DNA from 2 places in the Citrobacter sp. MNAZ 1397 genome. Region 2 is predicted to be linked to the other one. Evidence: riboswitches for the same ligand, from Rfam matches in the RefSeq annotation. Region 2 holds a riboswitch; the other holds the start of a gene.

Region 1 (7,837 bases), on a different contig from region 2:
GCCTTGAAAGTGTTCACTTTATGGCCGAGCAGCGGCTGTTCAATGGCATCCCATACCAGCGTGGTATTCAGGAATGCTTCGACGCGTTCGCTCAGGGTCGGCAGAACCGGTTTCAGCCAGGTCATCAGTACGCGGAACAGATTGATACCCATGGAGCAAATCGCCTGCAGATCGGCATCGCGACCTTCCTGCTTCGCGACTACCCACGGTGCCTGCTCGTCAACATAACGGTTGGCAACGTCGGCTAACGCCATGATTTCACGAATCGCTTTGCCGAATTCACGGCTTTCCCACGCATCTGCAATGGTGGACGACGCATCGGTAAAGGTTTTATAGAGTGCCGGATCCGCCAGCTCAGCGGCCAGTACGCCATCGAAACGTTTGGCGATAAAACCGGCGCAACGGGATGCCAGATTCACCACCTTGTTGACGATATCGGCGTTAACGCGCTGAACGAAATCTTCCAGATTCAGGTCGATGTCATCGATACGGGAAGAAAGTTTCGCCGCGTAGTAGTAACGCAGGCTGTCCGCATCAAAGTGATTCAACCAGGTGCTGGCCTTAATAAAGGTGCCGCGAGATTTGGACATCTTCGCACCGTTCACCGTCACATAACCGTGCACAAACAGATTGGTCGGCTTGCGGAAATTGCTGCCTTCCAGCATGGCGGGCCAGAACAGGCTGTGGAAATAGACGATGTCTTTACCGATAAAGTGATACAGCTCGGCATCAGACTCTTTTTTCCACCAGTCGTCAAAGTTCAGGTCGCTGCGTTTATCGCACAGGTTCTTGAAGGAACCCATGTAGCCGATAGGCGCATCCAGCCAGACGTAGAAATATTTGCCCGGCGCGCCAGGGATTTCGAAACCGAAATAGGGCGCATCGCGGGAGATATCCCACTGTTGCAGGCCGGCATCGAACCATTCCTGCATTTTGTTGGCCACCTGCTCCTGCAGCGCGCCGCTGCGGGTCCACGCCTGCAACATTTCGCTGAAAGAAGGCAGGTCGAAGAAGAAGTGTTCGGAATCACGCATTTCAGGCGTTGCACCGGACACCACGGATTTCGGGTCAATAAGTTCGGTCGGGCTGTAGGTCGCGCCGCACACTTCGCAGTTATCGCCATACTGATCCGGAGACTTACATTTCGGGCAGGTGCCTTTGACAAAACGGTCCGGCAGGAACATGCCTTTTTCCGGATCGTAAAGCTGAGAAATAGTGCGGTTTTTGATAAAACCGTTCTCTTTCAGGCGAGTGTAGATCAGCTCCGACAGCTCGCGGTTCTCTTCGCTGTGCGTAGAGTGGTAGTTGTCATAGCTAATATTAAAGCCAGCGAAATCCGTCTGGTGTTCCTGACTCATGTCGCCAATCATCTGCTCCGGGGTGATGCCCAGCTGTTGCGCTTTGAGCATTATCGGCGTGCCGTGGGCATCGTCCGCGCAGATGAAGTTGACATTGTGGCCGCGCATTCGCTGGTAACGGACCCAGACATCAGCCTGGATGTGCTCCAGCATATGGCCGAGGTGGATTGAGCCGTTGGCGTACGGCAATGCGCACGTTACCAGAATTTTCTTCGCGACTTGAGTCATAGTGGGTATTACTTCTTCTTTAGTAAAAAGGGGGTCTTGATGTTACCTGAAAGGGAAAAGTTGTGCCATAAAAGCGCGACCTCGATTGGGCACTATTGAGAAATGAAAAATGGGTGACAGTGGAGTAAACTTGAACCTTAACAATGTCTTTTCAGTACAACATAACAAGGAGTCGGGATGAACTCTCAATCCCAGGCCAAATCCCCGGAAGCCTTGCGTGCGCTCGTCGCCGGAACGCTGGCCAATTTTCAGCACCCAACCCTCAAGCATAATCTTACCGCGCTTAAGGCGGTTCATCATGTTGCCTGGCTGGATGACACCGTGCATATCGAACTGGTGATGCCTTTTGTCTGGCGGAGCGCGTTTGAAGAGTTGAAAGAGCAATGCAGTGCCGAGTTACTGCGACTGACGGGGGCCCGGGCGATTGACTGGAAGCTCTCCCACAATGTTGCCACCTTAAAACGGGTGAAAAATCAGCCTGGCGTCAATGGGGTGAAGAACATCATTGCCGTCAGCTCGGGTAAAGGTGGGGTAGGGAAATCCTCCACGGCGGTCAATCTGGCGCTGGCGCTGGCAGCGGAAGGGGCAAAGGTCGGTATTCTTGATGCGGATATTTACGGTCCCTCAATCCCGATGATGCTGGGTGCGGAAGGCGAACGCCCGACCTCGCCGGATGGCACCCATATGGCGCCGATTATGGCACACGGACTGGCGACCAACTCGATCGGCTACCTGGTTACCGACGATAATGCCATGGTGTGGCGCGGCCCGATGGCCAGCAAGGCGCTGTTGCAACTGTTGCAAGAGTCCCTGTGGCCGGATCTGGACTATCTGGTCCTCGACATGCCGCCGGGTACGGGCGACATTCAGCTTACGCTCGCGCAGAATATTCCCGTTACCGGGGCGGTGGTGGTGACCACGCCGCAGGATATCGCCCTGATTGATGCCAAAAAAGGCATTGTGATGTTCGAGAAAGTGGAAGTACCTGTGCTCGGTATCGTAGAAAACATGAGCATGCACATTTGCAGCAACTGTGGCCATCACGAGCCGATTTTCGGTACCGGCGGGGCAGAGAAGCTGGCCGAACAGTACCACACGCAACTGCTGGGGCAACTGCCACTGCATATTAGCCTGCGTGAAGATCTCGACCGGGGGCAACCGACGGTCGTAAGTCGTCCGGACAGTGAGTTTACCGGTTTGTATCGCAAGCTGGCAGGGCGCGTTGCGGCGCAGCTTTACTGGCAGGGTGAAGTCATTCCCGGTGATATTGCATTTCGCGCGGTATGAGTTGATAAGGCTGCCCGTCAGGGCAGCCGATAATGCAGGAGCAGATAGTCCCCGTCAGGCGATGTGCCTTCCGCTTCAACGTGCCAGCCATGGTGCTGATAAAATGCCAGCGCGTGGCGGTTTTGCGTCAGACATTTCAGTGAACCTGTACTGGTAAATTCAGCCTGCACTTTTTTCAGCAACGCGCTGCCCACCCCTTTGCCTTGCGCATCCGGGTCAACAAACAGGCTATGCAGAAAATTGTCGTTCACGTAAACGGCGGCAAAGCCCAGCCGGTGTCCATCTTCTTCCGCCACCCAGATGGTTTCATCAAGGGTGACGGCATCAAAGTCTTCCAGTTGCCAGTCGCTACCGTCCAGCCATGTCCAGTTTGCTCTGCGGGAATGCAGGAACAGTGTACGCAGAAAAGGGCGGTCGCTCTCTTGCCAGGGACGAATAATCAATAGGATTTCCTGAAATTAACGGTGGTAAAAGATATCGCCATTATAGGCCTTCAATATTTTACCGTCGGCGTCCGTAATAAGCACATAGTTTCCACCCATGTAGGTCCAGTGGCTGCCCGGATCGGGCGCGGGTAAATTGCGCAGATTCCACTGCTTAATGTTGTATTCTTCGCTACGGTACATTTCGGGTACCGTATCGCCGATGGTGAATTTAGTGAAATCAGCAACAAAATCCTTCACTTCATAAGACTGGGTTCCGCCTGTCGTGGCAGGGGTTTGCGGTGCAGCAAAAGTGGTACTGGCTGTTGCCAGCAATGTTCCCAGAAGTAACATTTTTGTTTTACCCATAATCTCTCCAGGTGTCGTGGGTTCTCATTTCGCGGGACTTATCATCAACTACTGTCTGGCGACGCCGCAACCGCGAAAATGTTATGAAAATAAGGCTTTGGTAAAAAGTGTAAGCAAAAGAAGAGAACAGCAGGCGAGGCGGAACGCTTTTTTCGCTATCCGCCTGAACATGAAGGTGTTTTTAAGAGAAATCCTGGCTGAATTGCAACACGTTAGTGCGCAGAAAATCCTTCCAGCACGATTTTGCCTACCGCGCGTTGCGTCTCGATCAACTGGTGTGCTTTACGCAAATTTTGCGCGTTGATGGCGCCGAAGTGTTCTCCCAGTGTCGTTTTGATAATCCCATCGTCGATAAGCGCGGCAACACGCGTCAGCAAACGGTGTTGCTCCGCGACATCGGCCGTTTCGAACATCGAGCGAGTAAACATAAATTCCCAGTGCAAAGAGAGGCTTTTCACTTTTAAAGGCACAACGTCCAGGGATTGCGGATCGTCAATGAGTGCCAGTTTACCTTGCGGTTGCAGGGCGTTAATCAACTGCTGATAGTGCTGCTCCGTGTTGTTGAGGCTGGCAACGTGGCTGACCTGCTTAATGCCAATACGCGCCAGCTCCTCGGTTAATGGTTTGCTGTGATCGATAACATGATGCGCGCCCAGCTCACTGACCCACTGCTGGCTTTGCGGGCGGGATGCCGTGCCAATCACGGTCAGGCGGGTCAGCTTACGCGCCAGTTGCGTCAGAATCGAGCCTACGCCGCCGGCGGCGCCGACAATCAGCAGCACGTCGCCTTCATTGCCATTTTCACGCACGCCTAAACGGTCAAACAACATTTCCCAGGCAGTAATGGCGGTCAGCGGCAGGGCCGCGGCAGAGGCGAAATCCAGTGAGGCTGGCTTACGGGCGGCAATGCGCTCATCCACCAGTTGAAATTCGCTGTTGCTGCCAGGACGGGTCAATGCCCCGGCATACCAGACTTCATCACCGGGCTTAAATAACGTGACCTTATCGCCAATGGCGGTAACCACACCGGTCGCGTCCCAGCCCAGCACACGAGGTTTATCGGCGTTAAACCCGGCACGCACTTTGGTGTCCACCGGGTTAACGGAGACGGCTTTCACCTCGACCAGCACATCATGCCCTTCGGCTTTCGGCGTCGGTAACTCAATGTCGGTTAAAAAATCAAGGTTGCTGCCGTTCTGTGCGGCCTGTGTAATGGCGATTGCTTTCATAAATACTCCGTAATGTCGTTATTCGTCAGGGGATGTGTTTATGCTAGTTCGCCAGGTGGTAAGTGAAAAACCCGGGCGGGAGGTGAGCACTTATCCTGCAGGAGTGAAAATAGCGTGGAATACCCCGGTGCGGAAAATTTCTGACGCGGGGCAGTGACAGGGCGCTACTCCTTATGGCAGAGTGCTTTGCGCGGCATTTTGCGGTGTGCAGCAGAGCACAGCAGGGGCCGTGGTTTTAATCATCGCCTCCTTGCGTTGAAATCTGTGCACCCGGTTACTATTTATTTTTAAGCTCAAAATTGTCTTTTCTATCGACTGAATTGATTAATTTCTTTTAACTTTTTGCCGATGATACGTTTACTTACCCGGCGAAGGAGGCTGCTTTGAAACGGATTCTAACTGTAATGTTGGGCGTGGGCATGTGCGCTGGCGCTCTTGCTGATTCTGGATCACCGCAACTGAAAGTGGAAAGCCAGAGGCTGATTCGCGAGTCTGGACATGAGTGCAACAAGGTTGAGGGCGTCTATCCCGCCGCGTTCGGTGGTTCTCTGATTGTGATTTGTGATGATACACGCAGATACACGATCAAGAGCAAGGATGGCCACTATGTCGTGGGTGTGGCGGAGTAACTCATCCGGGCAGGGCAAACGGGAGTATGCTATGTGTGTACTCTCAAAAAGAATGCTCGTCCTGGGTGCAGAATAAGCAGACATATCAAGTTTCCTCACACCGTTTTCTGCGCCGACTTACTGATACCATGGTAAGGAAAACGGGTTTATCGTTTACAAGACTTCTCCGTGGCTTTATCCTGATCCGGGATTAACAAACGTTAATCACAACTTATTGATTTTATTTGACTCGGGGTGCCCCTTTTCACGAAGGGCTGAGAAATACCCGTATTACCTGATCTGGATAATGCCAGCGTAGGGAAGTCAGATGCCTGCCCGGCATCCCTTCTTCACGCCGGGCAGGAGCGAATCGATGCAACCTGACCTGCTTCACCGTGCGCAAATCGCGCAAATTCTTCAGCAATTTCGTAAACATACGCCGCTCGTTCACTGCATGACTAACGACGTGGTGCAGACCTTTACGGCCAATGTCCTGCTGGCGCTGGGGGCGTCCCCGGCGATGGTGATTGACCGCGACGAAGCACAGCAATTTGCCGCCATTGCGGACGCGCTGCTGATTAATGTCGGCACGCTGACCCGCGAACGCGCCGATGCGATGCAGACGGCCATTTTAAGCGCCACCGCCGCGCGTAAGCCCTGGACGCTGGATCCGGTTGCCGTCGGAGCATTAACTTTTCGCAGCGATTTTTGTCGCGAGCTTCTGGCTTTGCAGCCTGCTGCCGTGCGCGGTAATGCTTCGGAAATTATGGCGCTCGCCGGGATGAGTGCCGGAGGACGTGGTGTGGACACCACCGATACCGCGATTGCCGCGCTGCCTGCGGCCCAGGCGCTGGCCCGCCAGACGGGGGCCATTGTTGCGGTGACCGGCGAGGTGGATTACATCACCGATGGTCTTCGTACCCTGCGCGTGACGGGCGGCGATCTGCTGATGACCCGCGTGGTGGGGGCAGGCTGTGCATTGTCGGCAGTGGTAGCCGCCTGTTGCGCCTTGCCGGGCGATCGCCTGTATAACGTGGCGGCGGCGTGCGCGTTTATGGCTCAGGCGGGCAGTCTGGCAGTGGCGACCACACGCGGACCTGGCAGTTTTATTCCTGCGTTTCTCGACGCCCTCTATGCGCTTCATGGGGAGGTACTGGCATGAAGCGGATCAACGCATTGACTATTGCCGGAACGGACCCCAGTGGTGGGGCGGGTATTCAGGCGGATCTGAAAACCTTTTCTGCGCTGGGCGCCTATGGCTGCTCGGTCATTACCGCGCTGGTGGCGCAAAATACTCGCGGCGTACAGTCGGTCTATCGTATTGAGCCCGATTTTGTCGCCGCACAGCTGGATTCGGTGTTCAGCGATGTACGCATTGATACGACTAAAATCGGCATGCTGGCGGAAACAGATATCGTGGAAGCGGTGGCGGAGCGCTTGCGCCGCTACCAGGTGCAAAATGTGGTACTCGATACCGTCATGCTGGCAAAAAGCGGCGACCCGCTGCTTTCCCCTTCGGCGGTAACGGCGCTGCGACAACATCTGTTGCCGCAGGTGTCGTTGATTACCCCCAATCTGCCCGAGGCCGCCGCGCTGCTGGATGCCCCTCACGCCCGCAACGAACGCGAGATGCATGAACAGGGTCAAGCGCTGCTGGCACTGGGATGCGAAGCGGTGCTTATAAAAGGCGGGCATCTGGATAATGATGAAAGTCCGGACTGGCTGTTTACCCGTAATGGCACCGAGCGTTTCACCGCACCCCGTATAAAAACCAAAAATACCCACGGCACGGGCTGTACGCTGTCGGCCGCCCTGGCGGCATTGCGTCCACGTCATGCGGACTGGGCTTCAACGGTCAATGAAGCCAAGCGCTGGCTGTCGGCGGCACTGGCCCAGGCAGACACGCTGGAAGTGGGGCAGGGCATCGGCCCGGTACACCATTTTCATCAGTGGTGGTGAGGGAGCGGTTCCCGGATGGCGATCAGGCTACGCGTAATACTTCACCCGGCTCAGCGCAGCGCCAGCCGGGTAGGGGGACCGGGGGAAAAATATTGAGCGCCGCACAGCGGTAAACCACAACCCGAAACGTGCCAGCAGAAAATGCTGAAAAATGGCGTTATGGTGGCAAGCCTCGACAATCGGTACCAGGCTTATTTTGCCCATTCATCGGGTCAGGACAAACCATATCCGCCTTCGTGCGGAGCTTACGGGAGTATAGCGATGACTGATATTGTGCAGTTACTAGGCAACGATGCCGACACCCTTTTACAACACCGTTGCACGACCATTGCGGCCGACCAACTCTACCTGCCGGGAGAGGATTACGTCACCCGTGT
Region 2 (7,837 bases):
GGTGAAAATCACAATACCGTCGGCGGATGAGGGCAGGCCGATGCTGTTACTAAGCAGCAGGAAAAAGCCGGTCGCCAGCACAATGCCCGGCATCGCCAGAATCAGCATGCCGCTCATCTCCAGCGTTTGCCCGGCCAGTTGATGCTGGCGCGAGCGTAACTCACGACTGCTCCAGAGCAACATCATGGTCAATGTGACGCACAGCAATCCCGCTCCCAGCGCAATGCGCACGGAGGTCCAGATTGCCTGCCAGAGCACGGGCTGGGCAAGCACATGAAAAAGTCTCAGGTTCAGGCCGTCGACAATGACCGCCAGCAGGGGCGGCAACAGTAGCAGGAGCGCCAGTAGAATGAGTGAGTAGTCGGCGAAACGGCTGAAAAAACGATCTTCCGGGTTGCGCCAGCCCTGGATCTGATGGCTGCCAACGGATATGGCTTTGCTAAGGCGCTGGCTGAGCAGAACCAGCCCCAGGCAGCAGATCATCTGAATGAGTGCCAGCAGTGCCGCGCGGCCAGGGTCGAAGTCGTAACTCAATGCCTGGTAGATAGCCAGTTCAATCGTCGTCGCTTGCGGGCCTCCGCCCAGCGACAGCACGGTGGCAAAACTTGCAAAGCAGAGCATGAAGATAAGGGCCGCGACAGGCGGGATCTGTCGACGCAGCCAGGGCCACTCGACATAACGGAAGAAAGACCAGCCGCGCATACCGAGCTGAGCGGCCAATTGTCGCTGCTCGCCGGGGATCTGCTCCAGAGTCTGTAACAGCAGACGGGCGGCCATCGGCAGGTTAAAAAAAACGTGCGCCAGCAAAATGCCCAGCAACCCGTACGGTGAAAATGTCCAGTCCAGACCTGCCGCGCGAAACGCGGAGGCAAGCCAGCCCTGGCGGCCATAGACACTCAGAATACCAAATACCCCAACCAGTACCGGGAGGATCAGCGTCATCGCGCACAGGCGCAGCAGGGCAAGACGACCTGGGAAGCGTCGCCGATAGAGCGCGCGAGCGAGAAAAATGGCCGGCACGACGGAAAGCAGCGTCGATAAAAAGGCCTGCCAGAAAGAAAAACGTACCACGTGCCACAGATAGCTATCGTGCAGGAGTGCTGTCAGATCGGCCGCAGGGGCGTTTTGCCAGAGTGCGAGAAACGCGGAGATGGCCACCACCACCATCAGTGTGGCGGCGGCCAGACCGGGAACCAGCCAGCCGAAGGTTAGCGGCTGACGGCGCGTTGCCATGCATTAATCCATTCGCCGCGCTGGGTTGCGACGTCTTGCGGGGTATATTCCAGCGAGGTTTGTGGTTTCACCAGCGCATCGAATCCGGCGGGCAGAGAGACATTGCTGACCGGGTACATCCAGTTGCCAGTCGGGATGGCGTTCTGGAATGCCGGAGAGACCATAAATTTCAGGAATTTCTCTGCCAGTTCCGGCTGCTTACTGGCAGCGGTTCGGGCAGCCACTTCAACCTGCAGGTAGTGACCTTCGCTAAAGGCCGCGGCGGCGTAGTTGTCTTTCTTCTCTTCAATGATGTGGTAAGCCGGAGAGGTGGTGTAGCTCAGCACCAGGTCACCTTCTCCTTTCAGGAACAGACCGTAGGCTTCACTCCAGCCCTTGGTGACCGTGACGGTTTTGGCCGCCAGTTTTTGCCAGGCGTCCGGGGCCTTATCGCCGTACACTTTCTGCATCCACAGCAACAGGCCGAGACCTGGCGTACTGGTCCGCGGATCTTCATAAATCACGCGCCATTTCTGTGAGCTTTCTACCAGTTCTTTCAGGCTTTTCGGTGGGTTTTTCAGCTTGTTTTTGTCATAAACGAACGCAAACCAGCCGTAGTCAAACGGAACGAAGGTGTCGTTTTTCCAGCCGCCAGGCACGGTAACGGCGTCCGGGGAAATGCCGCTTTTGGCGAACAGTTTGGTTTGTGTGGCGGCTTCCAGTAGGTTGTTATCCAGCCCCAGCACCACATCCGCTTTGCTGTTTTTGCCTTCCATACGCAGACGGTTAAGCAGTGATACGCCATCTTCCAGCGCGACAAATTTCAACTCACAGTTGCAGTCGGCTTCGAAGGCTTTTTTTACCGCGGGTCCCGGTCCCCATTCCGCAGAGAAGGAGTCGTAGGTGTAAACGGTCAGGGTCGGTTTCGCGAAAGCGGGAGCTGCGGCAAGCAGCAGGAATGGCAGAACTTTTTTAAGCACTTTGCACCTCAAAAATGGGTGGCAAAGAGGATTTTAAGCGATAGCCTCAAATCCCTTCGCCGGCGTTATCCGGATCAGGTTCGACGGGTATTTTCTCAGCACACGCTTTTGGCGCAGCACCCCGTTGAGCACTGCGCCATTGTAATGATTTTGTAAGTTTTCTGAAAGCGCCCCTTTATCATTCAGCAGGAAGCGCCAGAATCTGAACGATTACGGGTCGGGCGGGGCGAACCATGCGGATTTGAAGTCAAACCAGCCAAGGGTGTTCATACGCAGACCGCGCATACTGCGCTGACCCTGAATCCGCAGCCAGTGATGAATCAGCGGAACCAGGGTTTTGCTTGCCAGTAACTGCTGACACCAGACGGCCAGATTCATCTTTCCGGCGCGCCAACGCTCAGCATCGGCCTGCCAGTCCAGCGGGACGCAGTGTTGAATCAGCGGGACTTCATACAAATGCGTAAAGAGGGAAAAATCGAGCGGCAGCGTGAAGTTGGCGCTATTGAGCCAGATATCGCTGACGATATCGCCGCGGTGCCACTCTTCGTAATCCACTTCTTGTATCTCCAGGCGCACATCATGTTGCGCCAGTAGCTTGCTCATGGTGTTGGCAATCGCTTTATGCTCGTTGTGATCGCGATAGAAAGTCAGGGTGAGTGATTCCAGCCCCGCAGGTTTTTCACCACTGCCAGGTCGCGCATGGTGCCAGCGCGGCAGCAGGCCGTACGCCGGGAACCAGTACTGTTGATAATGTTCTTCCGCGTGGTAGAGCAGCCGGGTGGGGGAGAGAACCTGGCTTATCCAGTCGCGAACGGCCTGGTTTGCGCCCCGGTGTGAGCGGGCATCGAAGAGCAGATAGTAACAGCCCTCTTCGAGGCGGCTTTCGACCGCTTTTTCCCCGTCGGTTGGCCCGTCAATGGTCAGGCCGCCATTCGGTTCATCGCCAATTTCCGGCAGTACCCAGACATTGACTTCATCGATAAGCGCGCGATAACCGAAGTAGTCATCAAACGCATGAATTTTCAGCTGGTTATTATTATTGCGCGTGACCGCATAAGGCCCAGTGCCGACAGGATGGCTGGAGAAATTGTCCATCGAGTTCCACTCCTGCGGCAGGATCATGGCGGGCACATGTCCCATCAGCCAGGGCAGCCAGGTGTCCGGCTGCGACAGGTGAATATCCAGCGTCCAGGGCGTCGGAGAGATAACCTGGGTGATATGCGAGTAGAGCGGCAGTGTACAGACGCGTTCGAGGGAGGCGATGACATCGCGCATTTCGAGTTCACGCCCATGGTGAAAATGGATGCCGGGGCGCAAATAAAAACGCCAGTGGAGCGGCGTGATCGCTTTCCAGTGATGCGCGATATCGGCTTCCAGTTCCCCATTTTCCTCATTTATGCGTGTCAGCGCGCTAAAAATCTGCCGCGCCATGTGGGTTTCAGAGCGCCGCAGGGCGGTGCCTGGCAGCAGATTACGCAGTGGACGGTAGTACAAAACCCGCAGAATATGCCGCCCCTGGCGGAAGCTACGGCCCAAATGCGAGATCAACATCTGGCGGACTGCGCTCTTATCGCCCACCAGTTGAACCAGTTGCTCGATACGATCCTGTTCCAGTAAGTCCTCTGCCCGCTGTTGCTGTAAGGCGAGACCGGTATAGAGAAATGTCAGGCGCGAACGTTTGCCGCGTCCGGCTTCTGCCTCCCAGGTCAGCCAGCCACGATCTTGCATGGTATTGAGCAGGGTGCGCATATGGCGACGGGAACAGCTCAGCAAATCGGCCAACTCATTGAGCGTTGTCTCCTGAGATTTCCCGTCACAACATTGCCATAGACGAATGAACTGTTGTTGCAGGCGACCTGATGGCATAAAAGGGGAACTCCTGATGAAAAGTCAGCAATTTATTTATCCCTATATTAAGCCAATAATCCTCCGTGATGAAGCGAGGAGGTGGCTATGAAGAGATCGTCTACACGGCAATTTTACTTAGCGTATTTTCGCGCGACGCAGGATGCGTCCCGACTCTTTCGTCTGAGTACGAACCAGCGGCTGAAAATGCTCGAAGAATTAATGCAGTGGGAAGTGACAATCCCGGTCTCTGAACCCTGAAACGCGTCCATCATGTGTGACTGAGTATTGGTGCTTATCACCACGCCAGCAGTTATTATCTGCTGGCTTTTTTCGTTTCTTTCGCGTGCAAGGGATCTTTATGCTCTGGTTAGTCACGATGGGACGTCGCCTGAACGGGGTCTTCATCGCTTTTATGATCGTCGCGTTTATGATCGGTGTTGCCGGTGCTTTGCAGGCCCCGACGCTGAGTCTTTTTCTGAGTCGTGAGGTGGGGGCGCAACCGTTTTGGGTTGGACTGTTTTATACCGTTAACGCCATTGCCGGGATTCTGGTCAGCCTCGGACTGGCAAAACGCTCTGACCAGCAGGGCGATCGCAAAAAACTGATTATGTTTTGCTGCCTGATGGCGGTGGGAAACGCCCTTCTGTTTGCCTTCAATCGCCATTATCTGACCCTTATCACTTGTGGCGTGATGCTGGCGTCGCTGGCGAGTACCGCTATGCCGCAACTTTTCGCGCTGGCGCGGGAATATGCGGATAGCTCAGCGCGTGAAGTGGTGATGTTCAGCTCGATCATGCGTGCGCAAATTTCGGTGGCATGGGTTGTTGGGCCGCCGATGGCGTTTATGCTGGCGCTTAACTATGGCTTTACCGCTATGTACGCGATCGCCGCCGGTATCTTCGTGATAAGCCTGGTGCTGGTGGCGTTGTGGTTGCCCTCCGTGAAGCGGATCGAACAGCCTGCAGATATCGCCGTGACGGAAGTCAGCGGTTGGGGCAATAAGAACGTCCGTATGTTATTTATCGCCTCGACGATGATGTGGACCTGCAACACGATGTACATCATTGATATGCCACTGTGGATCAGCAGCGAGCTGGCTTTACCGGACAGTCTGGCGGGGGTGTTGATGGGAACGGCCGCAGGACTGGAGATCCCGGCAATGATCCTCGCGGGCTACTACGTTAAGCGTTTTGGTAAGCGCAAGATGATGGTCAGCGCGGTGGCGGCGGGGGTGGTCTTTTACGTTGGGCTTATCGTGTTCCATAGCCGTGAAGCGTTGCTTGGGCTGCAGATCTTTAACGCTATCTTTATTGGGATTATTGCCGGTATAGGCATGCTATGGTTCCAGGATCTGATGCCTGGCCGTGCCGGGTCCGCGACAACGCTGTTCACCAACAGTATCTCTACGGGGGTGATCCTCGCCGGGGTTATACAGGGCGCACTGGCGCAAAGTTTCGGCCATGCGAAGGTGTACTGGGTGATTGCGGTGCTCTCGCTGGTGACGCTCTTTTTGACCAGCCGGGTTAAAGACGTGTGATGTGAAAAACCGCTCCCGACAGACTGTTGCCGGGAGCAGTGGGTTATTTCAGTACAATGCGTTTGATATCACCAATGATAAAAATATAAGCGACAACGCCAATCAACGCCGTCAGGCCAATATAGATAAGTGCGTAGAAGAAATTCCCGGTACCGGAGATAATAAAGCCAATAATCAACGGCGTAATAATCGATGCCATGTTGGCGCAGAAATTGAAGATCCCGCCCGTTAGCCCTGCCATATTTTTGGGAGCAATATCGGAAATTAACGTCCAGCCTAGTCCAACCATGCCTTGTCCGAAAAAGGCAACCGACATAATTACGATCACCAGCGTATTATTCGATACCCAATTCGCTGCAATAATAAAACTTGAGAGCAGCAAGCCAGAGATGATCGGTAGCTTTCTGCTGATATTTACAGAGGAGGTTTTTTTCAATAACTTATCTGAAATCCATCCGCCAAAAATGATTCCCACCGCCGCCGAGAGAAACGGCCAGGTCGCAAAAAAGCCGACGTGTAGCCACGGGAGATGCCGCTCGTGAGCGAGATACGTGGGAAACCATGTCAGAAAGAACACCAGCGTGGTGTTACCCGCAAATTGCCCTAAGCTAGCGCCAATGACCTGTCGGCAGCACAGTAGTTTTTTTGCATCCGACCAGTTAAAAGGGATGTTCTCGCTGCCTTTTTCTTTATTTCCAACCCCAATGTATTCCAGCTCTTCTTTATTTGCTGTTGTTGATTCATGCGGCTCTTTATAAAATCTCCACCATACAAATGTAAAGGCGATGCCAAGCGAACCGGTAATAAAAAATAATGTTCGCCAGCCATGATGTTCAAGGATTAAAAATAAAACTGGGGAGAAGGCAGCCAGGCCAATATATTCTCCAACTGTATAAGTTGCGGTTGCCCGGGCGCGTTCATGTTGTGGGAACCATGTTCCTACGACGCGACTGTTAACCGGGAAACAGGGGGCTTCACTGATCCCCAGACCTAAACGAAATAGCAGCAGAGACTTTAACCCTAGCGAAAAACTTTGCAGTAAGGTAAACGTTGACCAGAAAAAGATAGAAAGGGCGTAGGTTATTTTGTTTCCGAAGCGATCTAAAAACATTCCTCCGGGAATTTGTGCCAGTGCGTAGGTCCAGGCAAAGGCGGAGAAGACGATACCCATCATAGCGGGATCGATATGGATCTCATTACTTAGTGCGGGAGCGACAATACCTAAGATGGTACGATCCAGATAATTGATCATCGTACCAATAGATAATAACAATAAAATTACAATTCGGGCTTTGGTTCGTCTCTGTTGGCCCACCAGGGGCACAGCACTTTCCCGGCTGATACTTGTCCTCATGTTATTTTCCTTTAATATTTAAAATATTTTTGCATATTCCTCAATATGCAGAAACATTTTATTTTCTCGCTGTTTATTTTCACGCTATAAACTAACGCTTAACATATTATTTACCGCATCATATGAATATTTGATATTGCCCAAGAATTGATGCTTTACCCCCTGAGGATTATCTCTGCTGTGCTATATTTAACGCAATATCTTTAATCTTATATTATACGGTCAAAAATAATGAACCTAAAGCAACTTTATTATTTTAAGCGTTTATCAGAAACGGAGCATTACACTGAGGCAGCTTCCAGCCTCTTCATTACTCAACCTTCCTTAAGTCACGCTATCTCTGAGCTGGAGAAGGAGCTTGGCGTATCCTTGTTTGCCAGAAAGGGGCGAAATGTTGAAATTACGCAAAATGGAAAACGCTTTCTCCCCTATGTCGAAGATGCGCTGACATCGCTGGAAAATGGTCGAATGACCTTGCAGAAAAGTGGGCTGGAAAATAAGGAGAACATTCGCATCGCCTTTATATATACAATGGGTGAATATGTTGTTCCGCAGTTAATTCACAAATATTCTACTCTTCCTTCCCGACACAATGTGACCTTCTCCTTTACTCAAGGGACCTCACTGACTTTATTGCAGGAACTGAAAGCCGGCAAGAGCGATTTAACGATTTGCTCATATATACCTGATGAACCGGATATCGATTTTATTCCTATTATTCAGCAGGAGTTGGTGGTCGTTACTGCAAAAGATCATCCACTGGCGCGTTTGTATCAAAATGAAGTGGATCTTGTGGAGACGATTCACTACCCGTATATCTACTTTTCGGAGAACAGCGGCCTGCGGCCGTTTATCGATAATGTCTTTATGCAGCAAAAATTGGTGCCTGATATTGCCTGTTATGTT

Evidence for each region. A riboswitch is a leader RNA that binds a small molecule or an ion and turns the genes downstream of it on or off. The one in region 2 is predicted to bind thiamine pyrophosphate.
Region 1: linked by a shared signal. The riboswitch ahead of thiM (hydroxyethylthiazole kinase) and the one ahead of thiB (thiamine ABC transporter substrate binding subunit) in region 2 are both predicted to bind thiamine pyrophosphate.

The regions. Positions count from the first base shown of each region.
Region 1 covers NZ_JAKIVH010000001.1:528,997-536,833, forward strand. The annotation lists gene metG (methionine--tRNA ligase) at 1-1,586, opposite strand, end outside; gene apbC (iron-sulfur cluster carrier protein ApbC) at 1,764-2,873, shown strand; gene L2097_RS02270 (GNAT family N-acetyltransferase) at 2,891-3,316, opposite strand; gene L2097_RS02275 (RcnB family protein) at 3,332-3,664, opposite strand; gene L2097_RS02280 (zinc-binding alcohol dehydrogenase family protein) at 3,877-4,893, opposite strand; gene L2097_RS02285 (hypothetical protein) at 5,277-5,522, shown strand; TPP riboswitch at 5,743-5,840, shown strand; gene thiM (hydroxyethylthiazole kinase) at 5,875-6,663, shown strand; gene thiD (bifunctional hydroxymethylpyrimidine kinase/phosphomethylpyrimidine kinase) at 6,660-7,460, shown strand; gene fbaB (class I fructose-bisphosphate aldolase) at 7,722-7,837, shown strand, end outside.
Region 2 covers NZ_JAKIVH010000002.1:391,875-399,711, forward strand. The annotation lists gene thiP (thiamine/thiamine pyrophosphate ABC transporter permease ThiP) at 1-1,233, opposite strand, end outside; gene thiB (thiamine ABC transporter substrate binding subunit) at 1,209-2,192, opposite strand; TPP riboswitch at 2,226-2,326, opposite strand; gene sgrR (HTH-type transcriptional regulator SgrR) at 2,403-4,058, opposite strand; gene sgrT (glucose uptake inhibitor SgrT) at 4,146-4,298, shown strand; gene L2097_RS16590 (sugar efflux transporter) at 4,399-5,577, shown strand; gene L2097_RS16595 (MFS transporter) at 5,621-6,931, opposite strand; gene L2097_RS16600 (LysR family transcriptional regulator) at 7,163-7,837, shown strand, end outside.